Regions from separate parts of the Pseudomonas palmensis genome, predicted to be linked through region 3. Evidence: riboswitches for the same ligand, from Rfam matches in the RefSeq annotation. Region 3 holds a riboswitch; each other region holds the start of a gene.

Region 1 (4,185 bases), 870 kb from region 3:
TGAGCTACGGGCGCATATTTAATCTGCTTTCTGTTAGGATTACAAATTAACTTTTAGTCATACCGAACAAGCTATCAAAACCACTTATTCTGCCTGACCTTGCTAACCAGTGCTAGGCTCTGCCCGACAAGTGCGATGAATGTTATAGACGAGCGGCAAAGTCGTCAACACCTTTTTGAAAAAAATTCATTTTATTTAAGGGGTTAGGGGAATTGCCAGACCAAGCGCCTTTGCCCTGCGCCCCGGTCATGCGAGAATGCGCGCTCTTTTTATTCCCTCTCGATGGTTAATCACGCGTCATGACTGCACAACTTATCGACGGCAAGGCGATCGCCGCCAGCCTGCGCCAGCAGATCGCCCAACGTGTCGCGCAACGTCGCGAGCAAGGCCTGCGCACCCCCGGCCTGGCAGTGATCCTGGTAGGCAGCGACCCCGCCTCCCAAGTCTATGTTTCGCACAAGCGTAAAGACTGTGAAGAGGTCGGCTTCAACTCCCAGGCCTATGACCTGCCCAGCGACACCACCCAGCAGGCGCTGACCGACCTGATCGACCGCCTAAATGAAGACGCCGACATCGACGGCATCCTGCTGCAGCTGCCACTGCCGGCGCACCTGGATGCCTCGCTGCTGCTCGAGCGCATTCGCCCCGACAAGGACGTGGACGGTTTCCACCCTTATAACGTAGGCCGCCTGGCCCAGCGCATCCCGCTGCTGCGCCCGTGCACCCCCAAAGGCATCATGACCCTGCTGCACAGCACCGGCCAGGACCTGTACGGCATGAATGCGGTGGTAGTGGGCGCCTCGAACATCGTCGGCCGCCCCATGGCCATGGAGCTGCTGCTGGCCGGCTGCACCGTGACCGTGACCCACCGCTTCACCAAGGACCTGGCCGGCCACGTCGGCCGCGCCGACCTGGTGGTGGTGGCTGCCGGCAAGCCGGGGCTGGTCAAGGGTGAATGGATCAAGGAAGGCGCCATCGTCATCGACGTGGGCATCAACCGCCAGGAAGACGGCAAGCTGGTGGGCGACGTGGTCTACGAGACCGCCCTGCCCCGCGCCGGCTGGATCACTCCGGTGCCAGGCGGCGTCGGGCCGATGACCCGGGCGTGCCTGCTGGAGAACACCTTGTATGCGGCCGAAGAGCTGCACGGTTGACCCCGCTGGATTTAAGTTCCAGCGGCGCTAGCCACTAAAGGAACGGCACCTGAGAAGGTGCCGTTTTTTTTGGCCTGGAACAAACGCACGCTCGTCAGCAAAGGCCGTCAGGTTGACGAACGGTCATGACAATGGTCAGATGCGGCCCAGTTTCAGGTGCCTGCTGCCGCCGTGCAGCAGGTGAAACGGGAAGCCGGTGCGTCTTGCATGACTAGTCCGGCGCTGCCCCCGCAACGGTAAGCGAGTGAAGCATCCAACAGGCCACTGTGCGCAACGCATGGGAAGGCGGATGACTTCGAGCCTCGCAAGCCCGGAGACCGGCCTGCAAACCCACGACTGTTGAAAGGATGCGTTCAGTCATTTTGGCAAACCTGCGGTGGGCGGGCACGAGCCGGTATTCTGGCGCGCGTTCGCCGGAACCCTCCTGTGCGCTTCCCGAAAAATCCTTTTTCGAGAAGTAGATGAAGACACGTCGTTTTACCCTGATCGGTTGCCTGATCGGCAGCCCGGCCCTGGCGGCCAGCGAACCCCTGACCCTCGACCAGCAGATCGTCTCCGCACCCTCGGTGGAGTCCACCACGGTGGCCGAGATGGCGCGCTATGGCAGCAAGGTGGAGGTCGTGGACCGCGAGCAGATCGAGCGCGCCGGCCCCAGCGCCGACATCACCCGCGTGCTGCAGATGTTCGTCCCCGGCCTGTATGTGGCGCCCAAGCAGGGGCCGTTCGACTATGGCACCTATTCGCTGCTGGGCGGGCGCAACGACGACACGCTGATCATGCTCGACGGGGTGCGCCTGAACAACCGCCTCTACGGCGGCATCTATATAGACACCCTGCCCGCCGCCGCCATCGAGCGCATCGAGGTACTCAAGGGCGGCCAGAGCCTGCTGTTCGGCACCCAGGCCGTGGCCGGGGTCATCAACATCGTCACCCGTTCGGCCCATAGCCGCGACCCCTCGGGCCAGGTCAACCTGGGCGTCGACAGCTTCATGGGGCGCAACGGCGATGCCCGTATCGAGCGCATCTTCAGCAACGGCCTGGGCGACCTGGGGCTGCTGGCCTACGTCAGCCACAACGTGTCCGAGGGCTACCAGCCCTACCACAGCAGCCAGATCACCTCGACGGTCAGCGACAAGAAGCGCAGCTACGAGGTCAACACCTTCGGCGCCAAGGCCGCACAAAGCCTGGGCGATGACAGCCGCCTGGAGCTGTTCTACCAGTACAGCGCCGCCAACCTGGACTTCCTGCGCCCGGACGCCAACCGCCGTACCACCAACGACCGCGTGCAGCAGATCGCCACGGCCACCTTCGAGCAGCGCCTGAACCCCGACTTCAGCTACTTCGTCAAAGGCCACATGAACGATTGGGATACGCGCTACACCCGCATCTACAACAACACCGACGGCAGCACCCGCACCCTCAACCACGATGACTACTGGGGCTTCAGCGACTGGGGCATGCAGGCCGAAGGCAAGGCCGTGCTCCCCGGCGAGCACACCCTGGTGTTCGGTACCGACAACCAGTGGTTCAAGGGCAAGGACGACGTGCTCAAGATCGATAACAACCAGGCCGAGGCCCATGCGCTGTATGTGCAGCTGCGCCCTGTCATCGACGCCCTGCCTGACTGGCACCCCAGCATCGGCGTGCGCCGCGAGCACCTGAGCGGCGGTGACAGTGCCACGGTGGGCATGCTCACCTCGCTCTACGACCTGACCGACCAGCTCAAGCTGCGCGGCCAGTTCGGCACCGCCTACAAGCTGCCCAACGCCGAGCAACTGTACGTCAACGAACCGGGCGACGAGATGGGCAACCCCAACCTCAAGCCGGAGAAGAGCCGCAATGCCGAACTGGGCCTGGACTACACCGGCCTGATCCAGGGCCAGCCTTACAGCCTGAGCGGTACGCTGTTCACCCGGCGCATCGAGGACCTGATCACCATCGTGGATGCACAATGGGTCAACGGCGATGGCGAGATCCAGGTGCGCGGCGTCGAGGTCAACGGGCAGTTCCAGCTCAGTGACCGCTGGCAGCTGGCGGCAGACATGACGCGCAACCTGAGCGAGTCGCGCAACGGCGCCACCCTCAACAACATTCCCGGGTTCTTTGCACGCAGCCGGCTGGGGTACGAGTCGGGTGACCGGATGTGGGGCGCAGGCGCGGCGGTGCGCTACATCGGCACGGTAAAAAGCCCGCGGGATGTGGACTACGGGCATTACACCGTGGTGGACGCCGATGCCTACCGCTACCTGGACGGCGCCCGCCAGCATCGCCTGAGCCTGCTGCTGGAGAACCTGCTGGACCGCGACTACACCACCAGCATGGACAGCGGCGCACGCAAGGTGCAGAACCTGGGAAGGCCGTTCACCAGCGAAGTGCGTTACACCTACAGCTTCTAGAAGCAGCGCGGGTCAAGCCCGCTCCCACAGGCTCATCCGTCACCTGTGGGAGCGGGCTTGACCCGCGAAAGCCGCACCACGGACTCAAGGACAAGCCCATGCCCATCCCCAGCAAACCCGAGTGGTCGCACATTCCCGCCCACGCCCGCCACGTGATGCTGTGCACCGGCCCGCGCTGCACCCAGCGCGGCGCGCAGCAGGTGTGGAAAGTGGTGCGCAACGAACTGCTCGCCGCCCAGCGCATGGAAACCGCCGACGGCGTGCTGCTGACCCGTACCCACTGCCAGTTCCCGTGCAACCTGGGCCCGGTCGCCACCGTCTACCCCGAGCGCTGCTGGTACCGCATCGCCAGCGCCGACGATGCCCGCCGCCTGGTGCGCGAGCACCTGGTCGCAGGTACCCCGGTCAGCGCACTGCTGCTCAATGGTGATACCCCATGACGCGCCTGCTCTGCCTGCTGTTGTGCCTGCTCGGCACCACGGCCCACGCCCAGACCTACCGTAACTGCGGCCAGGACTGGACCCTGCCGCACGCCCCGCCGCAGCGCATCCTGGCGCTCAACCAGCATGCCGCCGACCTGCTGCTGGCCCTGCAGGTCGGCCCGTCGCTGGTTGCGGTGAGCTACATCGATGACG
Region 2 (4,185 bases), 720 kb from region 3:
TCGGCGTCGCGGCCCATCAGCTTCTTGATCTGCACCGCGCGGGCCAGGGTGGTGGGGCACACCGCCGGGCATTGGGTGAAGCCGAAGAACACCATCGGCATCGAGCCCTGGAAGCTCGACAGGGTCATCACGTTGCCTTGCGGATCCTTGAGCTTGAAGGTGCGGCCGAGGATCTTGTTGCTCAGGTCCTTGCCGTATTTGAAGTCCAGCGCGCCGGAGTTGTTGCAACCTGCCAGGGCACCGAGGCCGAGCAGGCCGAGCCCGGCGATCACCGTGCGCCGGGTCAGTAAATCGTTCATGTAACCATCCTTTTGGGAAGGTGCCGGCCCCGAGAGCGGGAGCCTTGTGCAAGGGTTTTGCGAGGCGGCATTTTGTCACGCAGGGTCGACGGGTTCCAGCGCGCAGCGCCAGATGGGTGCGGTCTGATGTCGCAGCATGGCAGTCAAGATTGTAAGGAAGATTTACCGAGCGAATAGAAATGTTATACAGTAACCATTCAATTCGCCCCCTCTGCCTGCGACCTTTCAATGACTAGCGCTACTGCCCTCCCCGCCGCCAGCAAACCGAGCCAACGCCTGCTGTCCATCGATGCCCTCAGGGGCCTGGTGATCCTGTTCATGCTGCTGGACCACGTGCGCGAAACCTTCTTCCTGCACCGCCAGGTGAGCGATCCGATGGCCATCGACAGTACCGAACCTGCGCTGTTCGTCAGCCGTACGCTGGCCCACCTGTGCGCCCCGGTGTTCGTGCTGCTGACCGGTCTGTCGGCCTGGCTTTATGGCCAGAAGCACCAGGGCCGGGGCGATGTGTCGGCCTTTCTGTTCAAGCGCGGGCTGTTTCTGGTGGTGCTGGAGTTCACCCTGGTGAACGTCGCCTGGACCTTCCAGCTGCCGCCCAGCGTGATCTACCTGCAGGTGATCTGGGCCATCGGCATCAGCATGATCGCCCTGGCGGCCCTGGTGTGGTTGCCGCGCCCGCTGTTGCTGGTGCTGGGCGCCGCGATCGTGGCCGGTCACAACCTGCTCGACGGCCTGCACTTTGCGCAGGGCTCTGCGCTGCACGTGCCGTGGGCGATCCTGCATGACCGCGGCTGGCTCGAGTTCTCCGACAGCCTGCGCCTGCGTACCTCGTACCCGGTGCTGCCGTGGGTCGGCGTGATCGCGCTGGGCTACGGCCTGGGCCCCTGGTTCGCCCACTCGATGCCGGCCGCCACGCGCCAGCGCCGTCTGCTGCTGGCAGGCCTGGCAACCCTGCTCGGCTTTGTCGCCCTGCGCCTGCTCAACGGCTACGGCGAGGCGCCTTGGACGGTTCAGGCCGACACCGCGCACACCCTGATGAGCTTCTTCAACATCACCAAGTACCCGCCCTCGCTGCTGTTCCTGGCCCTGACCCTGGGGGCTGGCCTGCTGTTGCTGCTGGGCCTGGAGCGCGCCGGGCAGCGTCGGTGGATCAGCACCCTGGCGGTGTTCGGCGCCGCACCGATGTTCTTCTACCTGCTGCACCTGTATGTGCTGAAAGTGGCGTACCTGGCCTGCGTTGCACTGCTGGGCCTGAACCAGGGCAATTACTTCGGCTTCGATGGTATCTGGGCGGTGTGGCTGACCGCCGTGCTGCTGGCCGTGGCGCTGTTCCCGCCGGTGCGCTGGTTTGCCGCGTTCAAGGCCCGCCGTCGCGACATTGCCTGGCTCAAGTACCTCTGAGGCTGGCGGGGTTTTGTTTCCCTGCGGGCGGCGTGATCGACTACCATGCCGCCCGCCGGTTTCCACACGGAATCAATAGGGAATCCGAGACGCCACTGCATGGCGTCAAACGGAACTGCCCCCGCAACTGTAAGTGCCGAGCCTGCTCCTGAAATGCCACTGGGTGACCCCCGGGAAGGCCGGAGCCAGGTGACGACGCACCAGTCAGGAGACCTGCCGGCACAGCAACAATCACTAACCGGCGGGGTGTCCGGGGAGTACATCTGTGCCGCGAGCGCCCCGCGCGCCGAACGGCCTTGCCCTGCCCTCGCGGCAGCGCCTGTCGATGTGTTTCCAGGTTGTACACCCCTGCCCGTGTACGGTTCGAATGGAGATCGCATCATGCAGTTGCCCCGCCTTGTCACCCTGCTCGCGGGACTGGGTCTGTCGACCCTGGCCCAGGCCGCCCCGACCCACTACCCGCTCACGCTGCAGAACTGCGGCATGCCGCTGACCTTCCAGCACGCGCCCGACCGCGCCGTGACCATCGGCCAGGCCGGCACCGAGATGTTCTACGCACTGGGCCTGGGCGACAGGCTGGTCGGCACCTCGCTGTGGTTCAACGATGTGCTGGCGCAGTACAAGGTGCAGAACGACAAGGTCGAGCGCCTGGCCGACAACGACCCCAGCTTCGAGGCGGTGATCGGCAAGCGCCCGCAACTGGTGGCGGTGCAGCTGGAGTGGATGGTCGGCCCGCAGGGCGTGGTCGGCACCCGCGAGCAGTTCCATGAGCTGAACATCCCCACCTACCTGATGCCGTCCGACTGCGAGGGCAAGGACAACCTGGTCGGCGCCGACGGCACCCGCCTGGAGCCGTTTCGCATCGACAGCATCTACAACAGCATCAGCCAGCTGGCCGAGATCTTCGACGTGCAGGCGCGTGGCGAGCGGTTGAACAGCGAGCTCAAGGCACGCCTGGCCAAGGCTGCCGCCACCGTGAAGGGCAAGGATCTGAAGGACACCAGCGCCCTGTTCTGGTTCTCCAGCGCAGACCTGGACATCGACCCGTACGTGGCCGGGCGCAAGGGTATCCCCGACTACATGCTGCAGACCCTGGGCGTGCGCAACGTGGTGCAGTCCGATGAGGAATGGCCGACCGTGGGCTGGGAAACCATCGCCAAGGCCAACCCCACCTTCCTGGTGATCGCGCGCATGGACCGTCGTCGCTTCCCGGCCGATGACTACCAGAAGAAACTCGAATTCCTGCGCAGCGACCCGGTCACGCGCAACATGGACGCGGTCAGACACAACCGCATCGTGATTCTCGATGCACATGCCATGCAGGCCAGCACGCGCCTGTTCAGCGGCATGGAGACCCTGGCCTCGGCCATCAACGGCTTCGACCTGGCGCCATGACAGGCAGCGTTGTGCGCGGCCTGCTCGCGTGCCTGGCCCTGCTGCTGGCGATACTGGCAGGGGTGGCGATTGGCGAAACGCCGATCGCCCCCTCGGTGGTGCTGCAGGTGCTGGCCAACAAGCTATGGGCCGCCGGGCACCTGCTGGACCCGATCGATGAAGGCATCGTGTGGAACTACCGCCTGACCCGTGCGCTGGTGGCCGCCGCCTGCGGCGCGGGGTTGGCCACCTGCGGGGTGGTACTGCAGTCGCTGCTGCGCAACCCGCTGGCCGACCCGTACCTGCTCGGCATCTCGGCCGGCGCCTCCACCGGCGCGGTGCTGGTGGCGCTGCTGGGGCTGGGCGCGGGGGCGATCACGCTGTCGCTGGGCGCCTTCGTCGGGGCCATCGCGGCCTTCGCGCTGGTGGCGCTGCTGGCCCGTGCCAGCGGGCCGTCCAACAGCACGGGGCAGATCATCCTCGCCGGGATCGCCGGCTCGCAGCTGTTCAACGCGCTCACCGCCTTTCTGATCACCCGGTCGGCCAGTGCCGAGCAGGCGCGCGGCATCCTGTTCTGGCTGCTGGGCAACCTCAGTGGCGTGCGCTGGCCGTCGGTGTGGCTGGCGGTGCCGGTGGCGCTGGCCGGCCTTGCGGTGTGCGTGTGGCATCGGCGGGCGCTGGACGCCTTCACCTTCGGCAGCGACTCGGCTGCCTCGCTGGGCATCCCGGTACGCCGCGTGCAGGTGCTGCTGATCAGCTGCGCGGCACTGGTGACGGCAGTGATGGTGTCGATCGTGGGCGCCATCGGCTTTGTCGGGCTGGTGATTCCGCATGCGATGCGGCTGCTGTTCGGTACCCCCCATGCGCGCCTGCTGCCGGCCAGCGCGCTGGGTGGCGCGCTGTTCCTGATTGCCGCCGACGTGCTCTCGCGCACCCTGATCAAGGGCCAGGTGATTCCGGTGGGGGTGATCACGGCGCTGGTCGGCGCACCGGTGTTCGCATTGATACTGATTGGCCGCAGGAGCGCCCGATGAACGCTGTCACCCACCCGCTGGATGAAGCTGCACTGCGCTGCACCGGGCTGGGTTTGAAGGTGCGCGATGCCGTGCTG
Region 3 (4,185 bases):
ACCGATGCCGCCGTGCAGCGACACCAGGATGACCTTGGCATGGCGCAGCACTTCGTCCACATACAGGTCGACCGAAGCATGGTTCTGCACCTGCATCGGGTTGGCCAGGCGCAGGCTGGGGTAGTCGTCCGGCAACTGCTGGGCGGTTTCGGCCAGCAGTGCCAGGTGCGAATCACCGCTGCAGAGAATCACCAGGTCGGCGGGGGTCTGGCCGAGGTCGGCGATGCTGTCGTCCGGCACAAAGCCGCCGGGCTGGGTCCGCAGCAGGTGCATGGGTCAGGCGCCCAGTGCGGCGCGCAGGCTGGCTTCGAGGTGCACGGCGTCAAGGTCCTGGCCGATCAGCACCAGGCGCGTGGTACGTGGCTCGTCGCTGCGCCAGGCGCGGTCGAAGTGCTTGTCGAAGCGCGTACCCACGCCCTGCACCAGCAGACGCATCGGCTTGCCCGGAATGGCCGCGAAGCCCTTCACGCGCAGGATGCCGTGCTGCACCACCAGTTGGGTCAGGGCATCGAGCAGCAGGCTTTCGTCGGCCTGGGGCAACTCGATGGAGATGGAGTCGAAAGCATCATGGTCGTGATCGTCGTGGTCGTCATCGCCGTCATGGTGCGAATCGTGGTGGGTACGGCGCGCGTCGATGTGCTGCTCGGATTCGGCGCCCAGACCCAGCAATACGTCCAACGGCAGGCGGCCGCTGCTGGCCTCCACCACCTTGACCGCAGGCGGCAGTTCCTCGGCCACCTCGGCGCGCACCCTGGCCAGGTCGTCGGCAGCGATCAGGTCAGCCTTGTTCAGCACCACCAGGTCGGCGCTGGCCAGCTGGTCGGCAAACAGTTCGTGCAGTGGGGACTCGTGGTCCAGGTTCGGGTCGAGCTTGCGCTGGGCGTCCACCTGGTCGGGGTAGGCAGCGAAGGTGCCGGCGGCCACGGCCGGGCTGTCGACCACGGTGATCACCGCATCGACCGTGCAGGCGTTGCGGATTTCCGGCCACTGGAAGGCTTGCACCAGCGGCTTGGGCAGCGCCAGGCCGCTGGTTTCGATGAGGATATGGTCCAGGTCGCCACGGCGCGCCACCAGCTCGCGCATCACCGGGAAGAACTCTTCCTGAACGGTGCAGCACAGGCAGCCGTTGGCCAGCTCGTAGACGCGCCCGCTGGCTTCTTCCTCGGTGCAGCCGATGCTGCACTGCTTGAGGATCTCGCCATCGATGCCCAGCTCGCCGAACTCGTTGACGATCACCGCGATGCGGCGGCCCTGGGCGTTGTCGAGCATGTGCCGCAGCAGGGTGGTCTTGCCCGAGCCGAGGAAGCCGGTAACGATGGTGACGGGGAGTTTGGCCAGTGTTTTCATGGGGGTGCCCTTGGCAGGATGGCGGGCATGCAGGACGAGAGCCGCAGGAGCCTTGCTGCCTGAGCGCATTCGCCACCGGATCACCCCGCCCGGTTGAAAGTCGGAAACTGTTCGAGGCAGGTCTCCTGGCTCGCGCTGTGCCGGCACGCCTGCCGGCAGCATCGACGCCTTCCCGCCCGGGGCAGTGGCACGGCCGATGCCGTTAACGCTTACAGTTGCGGGGGCAGCCACGGCTTGAACCGTATTCCCGTCTTAGCTGCAGCCAGGGCCGCAGAACCTCGAAGCGGCTAGGCTACGCAGTGGTCCGGGGCAGGTCAACCGCTGTATTGACGGATGCCGGCGCGCATGATTTGCTAGCCGCATTCGTTCGGGTGCCTTTTTACAAGGTGAAACGGGAAACCGGTGCGTCAGCCGCTTCTGCAAAGAAGCAGCGACAAATCCGGTGCTGCCCCCGCAACGGTAAGCGAGGAAAGCGTCTTTACCACTGTGCCAGCTGTGCGGCATGGGAAGGTGACGCCCTCAGGCTGAGCATGCTGCCAGCCCTCGCAAGCCCGGAGACCGGCCCGATACAGTCATGACAAACCCGCGGTGGGCGGGCGCTGTTGAACCCCTGGGCGAGCCTCGCGCAGGGGTTGGCCGCGCTTGCCTGTTGCCGACAGCCCCGACGACACGACAACAGCAAAAAGGAACGCGCCATGCCCATCAGTACCGCCAGCCAGCCCCTCGTCACCCCCACTACCCTCAGCCAGCGCCTGGCCGTCGCCATCGGCGCATCGCTGCTGGGCCTTTGCCTGGTCTACTTCGCCGGCTTCTCGCACATCGAGGCGGTGCACAACGCTGCCCACGATACCCGCCACAGCGCCGCGTTCCCTTGCCACTGAGACCTGCCCCGATGATCAAGCGCATTGCCCGCACCGCAGGCTTTACCGGCCTGCTCGCCGCCCTGCTGCTGACCCTGCTGCAAAGCTTCTGGGTCGCACCGCTGATTCTGCAGGCCGAAACCTACGAGAACCCGGCACCAGCCGCCCAAACCCATGAACATGCCGACGCCGCGGGTGAAGGCCACCACCACGATGCCGAGGCCTGGTCGCCTGAAGACGGCTGGCAGCGCGTGCTGTCGACCACCGGTGGCAACCTGGTGGTGGCCGTCGGCTTTGCCCTGATCCTGGCTGCGCTGTACACCCTGCGTGCGCCGGGCCGTACCGCCACCGGTGCAGCCTGGGGGCTTGCCGGGTTCGCGGTATTCTGCCTGGCGCCCACCCTCGGGCTGCCGCCAGAGCTGCCGGGCACCGCCGCCGCCGACCTGGCGCAGCGTCAACTGTGGTGGGTGGGCGCCGCGGCTGCCACCGCTGCCGGCCTGGCCCTGATCGTGTTTGCCCACAACTGGCTGCTCAAGGCGCTGGGTGTGGCATTGCTGGTTGTTCCGCACGTGATCGGTGCGCCGCAGCCGGAGGTGCACGAGAGCCTGGCGCCGCAAGCACTGGAGGCGCAGTTCAAAGTGGCGTCGCTGTTGACCAATGCCGCGTTCTGGCTGGCCCTGGGCCTGCTCAGTGCCTGGCTGTACCGTCGCCAGCCAGCCTGATGCAGCTGTATGCCGGGCTGGGCTGTCGTCGCGGCTGCCCGGCCCGCGAACTGGCTGCCCTGCTCCAGCAGACCCTGTTCGCCCATCACCTGCCCGCCTCTGCCCTCGCCGGGCTGGCCAGCATCGACCTCAAGGCCGACGAGCCCGGCCTGCATGAACTGGCCAGGCAACTGGGGTTGCCGCTGGTATTCTTTTCGGCCGCGCAACTGGCCCCCTTCGAAAGCCGCCTGAGCCACCGTTCGCCCACGGCGTTCGCCCTCAGCGGCTGCCATGGGGTGGCCGAAAGCGCCGCGCTGGCCCTGGCCGAGCAACGCGGCGGCGCCAATGCCGCACTGCGCCTGCCACGCACCGTGCAAGGCGCCGCCACCCTGGCATTGGCCTGGGCCCCGCCGTTTGACGGATAATGCCGCGCAATCTTCCAAGGATTCATCATGACCGTCTATTTCATCGGTGCCGGCCCGGGCGACCCCGAGCTGATCACCGTCAAGGGCCAGCGCCTGATCCACAGCTGCCCGGTGATCATCTATGCCGGCTCGCTGGTGCCTGCCGCCGTGCTCGAAGGCCACCGCGCCGAAACCGTGATCAACAGCGCCGAACTGCACCTGGGGCAGATCATCGAGCTGATGCGCACGGCCCACGCCAACGGCCAGGATGTGGCCCGCGTACACAGCGGCGACCCGGGGCTGTACGGTGCGATCGGCGAACAGATCCGCCACCTGCGTGAACTGGGTATCCCGTTCCAGATCATCCCCGGCGTGACCGCCGTGGCCGCCAGTGCCGCGCTGCTCGAATGCGAGCTGACCCTGCCGGACATCGCCCAGAGCGTGATCCTGACGCGCTACGGCGACACCTCGCCGATGCCGCCGGGCGAATCGCTGGGGAGCCTCGCCAGCCATCAGGCAACCCTGGCCATTCACCTGGGGGTCAAGCACCTGGCCAGAATCGTCGAGGAACTGCGTCCGCATTACGGCAGCGATTGCCCGATCGCCGTGGTGCACCGCGCCACCTGGCCAGATCAGGATTGGGTGCTGGGCAGCCTGGACGACATCGTGCAACGGGTGCAGGCCAAGGGCTTTCGGCGCACCGCACTGATCCTGGTGGGCCGGGTATTAGGCAGCGATACCTTCAGCGAGTCGGCGCTCTACCGCGCCGGGCATGCGCACCTGTACCGACCTTGACGGCCATTGACGGCCGCCCTCCCGGCCCGATGCCCGGCGCGTTCCCATGGGCGCGCCTGCCAATTCAACAGCCTCTGC
Region 4 (4,185 bases), 1.3 Mb from region 3:
CTCCACCAACGCCTGGATCTGCTGGCGCAGCTCACGACGGGTGATGCGGATGAAACGCCAGGGCTGCATCAGACCCACGCTCGGGGCCTGGTGCGCCGCCTGCAGCAGGCGTGCCAGCAGCTCGGGGGCCACCTCGCCGCCGCTGAAATGGCGCATGTCGCGACGTTCGCCGATGGCGCGGTAGACCGCCGCGCGCTCGGCGTCGTTGAAGGCCTGGTCGCTCATGGTGCCAGCAGCGCCGCCAGCGCAGACGGGTTGGACGGGAAGTAGAAATGCACATACGAGGCCGTCAGCCGGCCGCAACGGTACACCGCCTCGGCGCCGCGCCCGCCGTTGGGGCTTTGCCCGCGGGCGATGGGTTCGAGCGCGGTGCTGGTCAGCGAATGGTGATAGGTATGCCCGCGCAGGGTGCCCTCGGGCAGCTCTACCGCTTGCAGGGCCAGGGCCGCCAGGCGCTTCTGCATCACCGCCTCGCCCGGCAGCAGGCCGGCCAGTTCGGCCCGTTCGCCGGCCACATCGGTCAGTGCATCGAGCAGGTAGAGCATGCCGCCGCATTCGGCCAGCAAGGGCTTGCCGGCCTGGTGATGGGCCCGGATCGCCGCCAGCATCGGCGTGTTGGCGGCCAGCGCATGGTGGTGCAGCTCAGGGTAGCCGCCGGGCAGGTACAGGCTGTCGCAGTCTGGCAGCAGGCGGTCGTGGATCGGCGAGAAGAAGCTCAGCTGTGCGCCCATCTCGCGCAACAGGTCCAGGCTGGCGCCATAGGTGAATGCGAAGGCTTCGTCGCGCGCCACGCCGATCCGCACGCCGGCCAGCAGTGGCTCGATGCTGCGCGGCTGCGGCGCATCGAAGGCCACCGCCGGCGGCAGGGCCGACTCGCAGCTGTCGCCCAGGGCGTTGGCGGCGGCGTCCAGGCGCAGGTCCAGGTCGGTCAGTTCGCTGGCCTGCACCAGGCCCAGGTGACGGCTGGGCAGTTCGATGCCGGTTTCCCGCGACAGCCCGCCGTACCAGCGCAGGCCTTCGGTCAGGCTGCCTTCGAGCAGTTGCGCGTGACGCAGCGAGCCCACCCGGTTGGCCAGCACGCCGGCAAACGGCAGGTCGGGCTGGTAGCGCGCCAGGCCCAGGGCCAGCGCGCCGAAGGTCTGGGCCATGGCCGTGCCGTCGATCACCGCCAGCACCGGCACGCCGAAATGCCGCGCCAGGTCGGCGCTGGACGGCGTACCGTCGAACAGCCCCATCACCCCTTCGATCAGGATCAGGTCGGCGTCGGCGGCGGCTTCCCACAGCAGGCGCCGGCTTTCCTCGGCGCCGACCATCCACAGGTCCAGCTGGTACACCGGTGCGCCACTGGCGCGCTCCAGAATCATCGGGTCGAGAAAGTCCGGGCCACACTTGAACACCCGGACCTTGCGCCCCTGGTTACGGTGCAGGCGCGCCAATGCGGCCGTCACCGTGGTCTTGCCCTGGCCAGATGCAGGTGCCGCGATCAGCACCGCCGGGCAATGACGGGTTTGCCTCATAGTTCCACGCCCTTCTGGGCACGGATGCCGGCCTGGAAGGCATGCTTGACCATGCCCATCTCGGTCACGGTGTCGGCCAGCTCGATCATCTCGGGCTTGGCGCCGCGGCCGGTGACGATCACATGCTGCATCGGTGGGCGTGCCTGCAGGTCGCCGAGCACCTGGTCGAGGTCGAGGTAGCCGTGCTTGAGGGCGATGTTGAGCTCATCGAGCACTACAAAACCGATGGCCGGGTTCTGCAGCAACTGGCGCGAAACCGCCCAGGCAGCCTCGGCGGCGGCGATGTCGCGCTGGCGGTCCTGGGTTTCCCAGGTAAAGCCCTCGCCCATCACGTGGTAGCGCACCTGTTCGGGGAAGCGGCGGAAGAACAGCTCCTCGCCGGTGCTGTTGCGGCCCTTGATGAACTGCACCACGCCGCATTGCATGCCGTGGCCCAGGGCCCGCGCCAGCATGCCGAAGGCCGAGCTGCTCTTGCCCTTGCCGTTGCCGCTGAGTACCAGCAGCAGGCCGCATTCATTGGGCGAGTTGGCAATGCGTTCGTCGATTACCGCTTTTTTGCGCAGCATGCGCGCCAGATGGCGTTCGTCGCGATCGGTGGTGTCGGTCATCGGAGGCTCCGTGGGCAACTGGCGCGCACAGGGACCGGGGGGATCGAGTCGGCGCGACAGCAGGTTGGCGATGGCACACGGAAAACGCGCAGGCCCTGCCACTGGCCGGGAGAACCGCGCATCACCCTCCGTGATGCCGTTGATCTGTGACAGGCCGGTCTCCGGGCTCATGGGCGGGTCTGATCGACCCGGATCGCGCGCCTTCCCGGGCTGTTGCACCCAGTGGCCCTGCGCGATCCCGACTCATTTACCGTTGCGGGGGCAGCGCCGGAATCGCACGTTGCACGTGCCCACCGGCTTCCCTGTTTCACCCTGCCGGCACCTTGGCCGCAGAGCACCTGAAACAAGTCGCGAAGGTTAGAGGGTTGGGCCATGAGCGTCAATCAAAGGCGCTGCGAAGCGGTCTGGATCAATGGCATTTATGTCATCTTGTGTCACACTCACTGCAGTGATATCACATAGCCATTATCCGCACCTCTCCGATCCACAATAACAATGGAGCACGGCATGCAAGGTCTGATCATCAACAACCCGCGTCTGGAGTTCCTGCGCCCCGCCCTGGAACGTTGGGCCGAGTGCCTGGAGCGCTACAACCAGACCCTGGGCGACAGCGACGCCCCCTACTGGCAAGGCGTGCAAAGCAACCTTGGCGTGCTGAGCGCGGCCGCCTGGCAGGCGGAGCTGGTGACCTTGCAGGGTGCGCAGACCAAGAAGCAGCGCGACGAAGGCGAGCGTGCGGCGCACTGCGACCTGGTGATCGCCAGCAAGGAAGAGACCGCCTACCTGCAAGCCACCCAGCGCTGGCCACGGGTCGGCAAGCTCGACCTCACCGATGCCCTGCAGGAGAGCGTCGCCCAGGCTCGCCTGGTGGGCTATGCCAGCCAGCTCAAGGTCGCCGCGCTGTTCGTCAGCCCGTACAAGGCCGGGCAACACGCCAGCCCCGAAGAGCTTCAGGACCTGGTCGACGACCTGCAAAAGCACAATGCATGCGCCATCGCCTGGGTGTTCCCCTATGGCTACCGCAAACTGCACGACGACGTGGGCCGCTACCACCCCGGCATCGCGCTGCTGCTCAAGCAGGCCTGAGCCCCTGTCGAGGGAACCTCGCCGACGTGCCCGCCTCTACCTTACTGGACACGGCCAACTTCGCGAGGGACACCGATCATGGGCAACATGCGCATTGCTGTACTGCTGGCACTCACCACCGGGCTGGTGGCCTGCGGCGAGAACGCCCGCCTGGACGTCACCGATGGCACCGGCCCGTCGCCGCGCCTGCCCGAACCGAACAAGACCTTCATCCCCACGGTAAACATCGCGCCGGCCATCGGCTGGCCAGAGGGCGGCAAACCCAAGGCTGCGGCAGGCACCCAGGTGGTGGCCTTCGCCGACAAGCTCGACCACCCGCGCTGGCTGTACGTGCTGCCCAACGGCGACGTGCTGGTGGCCGAGACCAACGCGCCGCCCAAGCCCGATGACGGCAAGGGCATCAAGGGCTGGGTGATGGGCAAGGTGATGGGCCGCGCCGGCGCCGGAGTGCCCAGCCCCAACCGCATCACCCTGCTGCGTGACAGCGACAAGGACGGCGTGGCCGACACCCGCACCACCTTCATCGAGGGGCTGAACTCGCCGTTCGGCATGGCCCTGGTGGGCAACGACTTCTATGTGGCCGACACCGATCGGCTGTTGCGCTTCACCTACGAGCCAGGCGCCACCCGCCTGCAGGGCAGCGGCACCAAGGTGGTCGACCTGCCGGGCGGCACGCTCAACCACCACTGGACCAAGAACGTGATCGCCAGCCCCGACGGCAAGAAGCTGTACGTGACCGTGGGCTCCAACAGCAACGTGGCCGAGAACGGCATGGAGCAGGAGAAAGGCCGCGCCGCGATCTGGGAGGTCGACCCGGCCACCGGCAGCCAGCGCCTGTTCGCCACCGGCCTGCGCAACCCCAACGGCCTGGCCTGGGAACCCCATAGCCAGCAGCTGTGGACGGCGGTGAACGAACGTGACGAGATCGGCAGCGACCTGGTGCCGGACTACATCACGTCGGTGAAGGACGGCGC

Evidence for each region. Region 3 has a riboswitch for cobalamin ahead of ACPRTJ_RS23055 (CbtB domain-containing protein). Riboswitches for the same ligand answer to the same signal wherever they lie in the genome.
Region 1: it holds a riboswitch for cobalamin, as region 3 does, so the genes downstream of both, ACPRTJ_RS19175 (TonB-dependent receptor plug domain-containing protein) here and ACPRTJ_RS23055 (CbtB domain-containing protein) in region 3, are expected to answer to the same signal.
Region 2: it holds a riboswitch for cobalamin, as region 3 does, so the genes downstream of both, ACPRTJ_RS19795 (ABC transporter substrate-binding protein) here and ACPRTJ_RS23055 (CbtB domain-containing protein) in region 3, are expected to answer to the same signal.
Region 4: it holds a riboswitch for cobalamin, as region 3 does, so the genes downstream of both, cobO (cob(I)yrinic acid a,c-diamide adenosyltransferase) here and ACPRTJ_RS23055 (CbtB domain-containing protein) in region 3, are expected to answer to the same signal.

What each region holds. Positions count from the first base shown of each region.
Region 1 covers NZ_CP187958.1:4,130,153-4,134,337, reverse strand. The annotation lists tRNA gene ACPRTJ_RS19185 (tRNA-Arg) at 1-14, opposite strand, end outside; gene folD (bifunctional methylenetetrahydrofolate dehydrogenase/methenyltetrahydrofolate cyclohydrolase FolD) at 300-1,154, shown strand; cobalamin riboswitch at 1,292-1,494, shown strand; gene ACPRTJ_RS19175 (TonB-dependent receptor plug domain-containing protein) at 1,616-3,550, shown strand; gene ACPRTJ_RS19170 ((2Fe-2S) ferredoxin domain-containing protein) at 3,649-3,990, shown strand; gene ACPRTJ_RS19165 (ABC transporter substrate-binding protein) at 3,987-4,185, shown strand, end outside.
Region 2 covers NZ_CP187958.1:4,277,036-4,281,220, reverse strand. The annotation lists gene ACPRTJ_RS19805 (SCO family protein) at 1-299, opposite strand, end outside; gene ACPRTJ_RS19800 (DUF1624 domain-containing protein) at 528-1,700, shown strand; cobalamin riboswitch at 1,741-1,935, shown strand; gene ACPRTJ_RS19795 (ABC transporter substrate-binding protein) at 2,082-3,095, shown strand; gene ACPRTJ_RS19790 (FecCD family ABC transporter permease) at 3,092-4,108, shown strand; gene ACPRTJ_RS19785 (ABC transporter ATP-binding protein) at 4,105-4,185, shown strand, end outside.
Region 3 covers NZ_CP187958.1:4,996,291-5,000,475, reverse strand. The annotation lists gene cobN (cobaltochelatase subunit CobN) at 1-273, opposite strand, end outside; gene cobW (cobalamin biosynthesis protein CobW) at 277-1,347, opposite strand; cobalamin riboswitch at 1,446-1,643, opposite strand; cobalamin riboswitch at 1,700-1,928, shown strand; gene ACPRTJ_RS23055 (CbtB domain-containing protein) at 2,043-2,228, shown strand; gene ACPRTJ_RS23050 (CbtA family protein) at 2,240-2,929, shown strand; gene ACPRTJ_RS23045 (cobalamin biosynthesis protein) at 2,929-3,333, shown strand; gene cobM (precorrin-4 C(11)-methyltransferase) at 3,361-4,107, shown strand.
Region 4 covers NZ_CP187958.1:3,674,635-3,678,819, reverse strand. The annotation lists gene bluB (5,6-dimethylbenzimidazole synthase) at 1-225, opposite strand, end outside; gene ACPRTJ_RS17015 (cobyrinate a,c-diamide synthase) at 222-1,517, opposite strand; gene cobO (cob(I)yrinic acid a,c-diamide adenosyltransferase) at 1,514-2,125, opposite strand; cobalamin riboswitch at 2,261-2,482, opposite strand; gene ACPRTJ_RS17005 (hypothetical protein) at 2,633-3,211, shown strand; gene ACPRTJ_RS17000 (PQQ-dependent sugar dehydrogenase) at 3,290-4,185, shown strand, end outside.